Chryseolinea soli: one gene and its partner. The protein of the gene in region 2 interacts with the protein of the main gene of each other region in a pairwise test. Links are inferred from orthologs where the notes say so. Each region holds a gene or a part of one and is shown on either strand. Other genes may lie near its edges.

Evidence for each region. Proteins that work in one complex are often made in the same cells at the same time.
Region 1: the proteins of topA (region 2) and D4L85_RS04420 interact in binary tests that used the Escherichia coli proteins (3 or more experiments, as listed by UniProt). The link is inferred for Chryseolinea soli from one-to-one orthologs.

The regions. Positions count from the first base shown.
Region 1 is NZ_CP032382.1:1,069,549-1,072,469, forward strand. What follows is about bases 1-2,847. They hold D4L85_RS04420 (IMPACT family protein), read right to left. Parts: upstream 1,805-2,847; coding sequence 1,196-1,804; downstream 1-1,195. Other genes in these bases: D4L85_RS04415 (GAF domain-containing protein), read left to right, coding at 1-1,192; D4L85_RS04425 (head GIN domain-containing protein), read left to right, coding at 1,922-2,740. Also shown: D4L85_RS04430 (DUF418 domain-containing protein), read left to right, coding at 2,862-2,921.
Region 2 is NZ_CP032382.1:5,164,446-5,167,617, forward strand. The notes cover bases 7-3,104. They hold topA (type I DNA topoisomerase), read left to right. Parts: upstream 7-346; coding sequence 347-2,863; downstream 2,864-3,104. Other genes in these bases: sixA (phosphohistidine phosphatase SixA), read right to left, coding at 7-118; D4L85_RS21990 (SIR2 family NAD-dependent protein deacylase), read left to right, coding at 3,007-3,104. Outside these bases: more of sixA, read right to left, coding at 1-6; more of D4L85_RS21990, read left to right, coding at 3,105-3,172. UniProt on the Escherichia coli protein: Releases the supercoiling and torsional tension of DNA, which is introduced during the DNA replication and transcription, by transiently cleaving and rejoining one strand of the DNA duplex.

The DNA.
Region 1 (2,921 bases), 4.1 Mb from region 2 along the record:
CCAGGAGGAGATCAGCCGGAAATACCACGAGTTGTTCCGCCAACTGACCAGCCTAAACCATCAATCCCGCTTCGACCAACTCAAGTCCATCACCTCCACCAAGAAGCGCAACGTAGAGTACTATTTCGACATCATCCGGAACCAGATCATCACCTTCTCGGAAAACAAGATGGTGATCGATGCCATGAAAAGCTTTGGCCATGCATTCGATGCGTTGCCGCCTGAAAATCCGGCGCAGATGAAGGACAGCGTGAGACAATACTACACGAGTGAATTTATGCCGCGCCTGCAGGATAATATTTCACATGTGGAAAAGGTGGAGAACTATTTGCCGCCGGCCGGCATTGCTACCGTGCTGCAATACGTCTTCATCTCAGCCAACCCGCACCCTACGGGCCAAAAATCGTTGATGATCACGTCGCGCGACAACAGCGACTACGGCCGGGTGCATGCCCTCTATCACCCCGTGATGCTCAGCTTCCTGGAGAAGTTTGGCTACTACGACATTTTTCTCGTCGATCCCATCACAGGCAACATTGTGTACAGCGTTTTTAAAGAGGTGGACTTTGGCACCAGCCTGCTCACCGGGCGATACCAGACCACAAACTTCGGACGCGTGGTGAAGGCGGCCATCGAAAGCACGGATAAAAATTTTGTGAAGCTGGTGGACTTCGAGCCTTATGCACCTTCTTACCATGCCCCGGCATCTTTCATTGCTTGTCCGATCTATGACAACGACAAAAAAATAGGCATCCTCGTTTTTCAAATGCCCATCAACAAGATCAATCAAATCTTGACAGGCGACAATCACTGGCGCGAAGACGGCCTCGGCGAAAGCGGCGAGACCTACATGGTGGGTCCCGACCACAAGCTCCGTTCCATTGCCCGCGACCTCATCGAAAACAAACGGCACTACCTGGCCACGCTCAAGGGAAACGGCTACGACGAGAAAGCCCTTCATCAAATCGACCGGATGAACACCAGCATTTTGGTTGAGCAGCTTGACATGGACTCCATTGATCTTGCCCTGAGTGGGCAGACGGGTACAAAAATTGAAAAAAATTCTTCTGGTGAAGAGCTACTCAACGCCTATGCGCCGTTGTCGATCCCGGACGTGCAGTGGGTCATTCTTTCGTCCATGAAAGAAACGGAAGCATCGCAGCGCATCAATGAGCTTCGAAAGCAGGGATAAACTTCAAACAGCGCTCACCGCTGTGCCCAAAGCCTGAAGCAGGGCCAGGGCTTCCTCGAATTTTTCTTTTTGTTTTAAGGGAAAGTGGATGGTCATCCGGCATCGGTCGGCAAATTCCTGTTCTCCCATTTGAACCGTGAGATCTTTTATCAGCCGCATCACTTCGGGAGTTGCTGAATAGTCATATTGTAGTATTACGGTTTCCATGACGTCTTTTTGAATGATCGTGCCGTGTTGTAGGGCATCGTCTGCCGCGGCTTTGTAGGCGGTGATCAATCCGCCCACGCCAAGCTTTATGCCACCAAAATAGCGCACCACCACGATGAGCACGTCAGTCAATCCTTTGGCGCGGATCTGTCCGAGAATGGGATCGCCGGCGGAGTGGTTGGGTTCGCCATCGTCGGCCGCGCGGAAATGTTTTTGGTCAGGGCCCAGCATCCAGGCGTAGCAGTGGTGGCGGGCGTCGAAATATTCTTTGCGCAGGGCTTCCAGTTTCTCCTTGATCTCGCCGGCGGACGTCACCGGGTAGGCGAAGGCCAGGAATTTGCTTCCTTTTTCCTTATAGCTCCCCTGCGCGGGGGTCTGGAGGGTGAGGTACGAATAGACGGGCATGTAACCGGGACGGAGATTTTGCGTCAAAGAAAGAGAATTAAAAATTCCAGGCCAACCCGTGCAACCTTGGTCTGGGAGGATCAGTCTATACGGGTAAGACATCAATATTCAAGAAATATGAAAAAACATGCATTCCTCTTCGCGCTTGCGCTCCTCGTGCTGGCCTCGTGGGCACAAGCCCAGACACGCGAAACCCGCAACGTGAGCACCTTCACCAAGATCGCTTTCCGCGTCCCGGGCAAGCTTTACCTGCGCCAGGGCAGTCCGCAAAAAGTAGAGATCGAAGGCAGGAAAGACGTGCTGGAAGAGATCGAAACCGAAGTGGACGGCAGCAAGCTCGTGATCGGCAAAGAAGGTGAATGGAAGTTTTGGCGCTGGAAGGAAGGCGACGAGGTGAATGTCTACATCACCGTAAAAGATATTGAAGGCATCAGCGTGGCCGGCTCCGGCGATGTGATCGCCGAAACCAAGATCATCGCAGGCGACCTCGACCTCAACGTGAGTGGCTCGGGCAACCTGAAACTGGAAGCCGAAGCCAGCGGCGATATTGAAAGCGACGTGAGCGGCAGCGGCGACATCAACCTGAAAGGCAAATGCCGGAGTTTCAACAGCGACGTGAGCGGCTCCGGAAAAGTGATCCTGGCCATCACGGTCAGCGGCACGGCCGACTTCGGTGTGACGGGCTCGGGCAAGATCGAAGCCACAGGCACCGCCGGCAATGTGAAAACAACGATCAGCGGCTCGGGAAAAGTGCTGGCCGCTAACCTGGAAACCAGCAAATGCGAAGTACGGATCTCCGGCTCGGGTGATGTAGAGATCAACGTGAAAGACGAATTGGACACCAGCATCTCCGGCAGCGGCAGTGTTGGTTACAAGGGAAATCCCAGTCGCGTGAACAGCCATTCCTCTGGCAGCGGACATGTACATAAACTGTGATCCATTCACAGACCACATAAACTAAGCGGGCCAACACCCGCTTTTTTTATGACCGTTTACGGGTATTGCAATCCCGAGGGCAGAATGTTATCTTCATTGACCCTAACCCTCTCTAACATTTATGGAAACCTCATTGCCGCTCCAGCAAAAGGAGCGCATCTTCATGATTGATGCCCTTCGT
Region 2 (3,172 bases):
TGCCGACAACAACACATTCGCGCAGGCCACGGGGTGTCAGCGAGCGGTCTTTGTCGGACTGGCCAGACTGTTTTTCGGCACTTTCAGCATGGCGCAATAAATAGAGGTGTCGTGTCATACCGGGGATCAGAATAGCAGTATGGTTGGGCTAATCGGTTCAATATTAAGCAGCCTAAATTAAAAAAGTTGAAAAAGAATGTTGAAAATATGCTAATCGCGTGAAGGTCAGCCTCTAAATAATAGCGCGCAGACCACCCATTCATCCCCGTTTAGGGCGTGGATGGAGGGGTCAAATTTGATTTTTTAAAAATTTACTGATATTTGAACCTCTTGAAAGTTAAGCAGCATGTCAAAAAATCTCGTAATAGTTGAATCTCCGGCGAAAGCAAAGACCATTGAAGGCTACCTGGGCAAGGATTTTAAGGTCGCCTCGAGCATGGGGCACATTCGCGATTTGCCGAAGGGAAGTGGGGCCATCGACATTGAAAACAACTTCGAGCCTACCTATGAGGTGAGCGCGGAGAAGAAGGATATCATCGCCAAACTAAGAAAACTTGCAGACGACGCCGACATGGTTTACCTGGCAAGCGATGAGGACCGCGAGGGAGAAGCCATTTCGTGGCACTTGAAAGAAGTGCTGGATCTGACCGATGCCAAAACGCGGCGAATCGTATTTACCGAAATCACCAAGAAAGCGATCCTCAACTCGCTGGAAAGCCCTCGTGGCATCGATATAGACCTTGTTAACGCGCAACAAGCCCGTCGTGTACTTGACCGGTTGGTGGGCTATGAATTGTCGCCCATTCTCTGGAAAAAGATCAAAACCGGTTTGTCTGCCGGCCGCGTGCAATCGGTGGCGGTGCGGCTGGTGGTGGAGCGCGAACGCGAGATCACGGAGTTCAAAGCCAAGTCATCCTTCAAAGTGAATGCACTTTTCGACTTAGGCAAAGGAAAGAATCTTGTGGCGGAGCTTTCGGAGCGTTTCGATACGGAAGAAGAGGCCATGGCCTTTCTGGAGTCGTGCAAAGGTGCAAAATTCGCGATCGCCGATTTGCAAACGAAACCCTCCAAGCGTTCACCGGCACCTCCCTTCACCACCTCCACGTTGCAACAGGAAGCGGCCCGCAAGTTGGGCTTCTCGGTTATCCAGACCATGATGGTGGCGCAGAAGTTATACGAGGCCGGTAAGATCAGCTACATGCGTACCGACTCTGTGAACCTTTCCGATGAAGCGCGCAGTGGTGCGCAGAGACAGATCACGTCGGCGTTTGGCAAAGAATTTTTTCAATCGCGTGTTTATAAAACCAAGTCGTCGTCGGCGCAAGAGGCCCACGAAGCGATCCGGCCCACGGACTTTTCGGTGAACGATCCCGGCATGGACCGCAATGCCCTTCGCTTGTATGATCTCATCTGGAAACGCGCCATCGCTTCGCAGATGGCCGACGCGGAATTGGAGAAAACGACAGCGACCATCAGCATTTCCACCAACCCAAGAACCCTGATCGCCTCGGGAGAAGTGATCAAGTTTGAAGGATTTTTGAAAGTATATATGGAGTCGGGCGACGATGACGATGAGGAGGAGAACAGCAAAGTGTTGCCGCCCCTCACGATCGGCCAGCAGTTGACCCTGGAGGAGCTTGTGGCCAAGCAAGTGTTTAGCCGTCACCCACCGCGTTACACGGAAGCGAGCCTGGTGAAAAAACTGGAAGAGCTGGGCATCGGCCGGCCTTCAACCTACGCGCCCACCATCACCACCGTGCAAAAGCGCGGGTATGTGGTGAAAGAAGCCCGCGAAGGCGTTGAGAGAAAATATACGGTGCTTTCCCTGAAGTCGGACGCCATCACGCGTGTGGACGAAACGGAAATTACCGGCGCAGAAAAGAATAAACTTTTTCCTACCAACACCGCCATGGTGGTGAACGATTTCCTGGTGGATCACTTTCCCGACATCACCGATTTTTCATTCACCTCGGAGATCGAACAAGAGTTCGATGAGATCGCCGATGGCAAGCTGAACTGGAAAAAGATGATCGACAACTTCTACCAGCCCTTTCACAAGAAAGTGGCGCTGACGGAAAAAGTGGAGCGATCGTCGGTCGGCAAAACAAAAGAATTGGGTGTCGATCCCAAGACCGGGAAGAATGTGTATGCAAAGCTGGGGAAATTCGGTGCCTATGTTCAGATCGGCGAGAACCCCGACGACAATGGCGGTGAGAAACCGAAGTTTGCCAGTCTGCGTCCCGGCCAATTCATCGAGAACATCACGATGGAAGACGCGATGGAGCTTTTCAAAATGCCTCGCGACCTGGGCTTGTTCGAAGAAAAAAATGTGGTGGTGAGCATCGGCCGGTTTGGGCCTTATGTGTTGCACGACAAGAAATTCGTGTCCATTCCCAAAGACATCGATCCGTATACGATCACCCCCGAAAGAGCTGTCGAGCTCATCGAAGCCAAGCGCATTGCCGACGCCAACAAGACCATTAAACTCTTTGCGGAAGATCCGGAGATTCAAATTCTCAACGGTCGCTTTGGTCCTTATATCAAAGCCGGTAAGAAAAATGTGAAGATCCCGAAAGACCGAGAGCCTGCTTCGCTCACGTATGAAGAGTGTGTGACCCTCGCTGCCGCTGCCCCCGAGCGCAGAGGGAGATTTGGCCGCAAGGCCCCCGCTGAGACGGCGACGAAAACCGCTGCTAAGACAGCAACAAAAACCGGCGAGGTAGCCAAGAAAACCACGGCAACAAAAGCAACTGCCGTTAAAAAAACTGCGCCAAAGAAAGTGGCCGCAAAGAAAACCGCTGCCAAGAAAACGGCCGCGAAAAAGACAGCCACCAAAAAAGCTGCTCCCAAAAAGAAGAAATAATCTTTCCATTCGAAGTTAAGCAAAGAAAGCCAGCGCTTTCTTTGCCTTGACTTTGCATCCGCTGCCGATTCCGTAAAAACGTGAATCGCGGTTCAGATCCACCGTACAAAATCGTATTTTCGTCCTCATCCATTTTTTTATTTATGAAAAAGAAATTGGTCGTGCTTAGCGGTGCTGGCATCAGCGCCGAGAGCGGCATACCCACCTTTCGCGATTCGGATGGCCTATGGGAAGGCCACAATGTGATGGACGTAGCCACGCCCGAGGGATGGCGCAAAAATCCTGCCCTGGTGCTGGACTTCTACAACC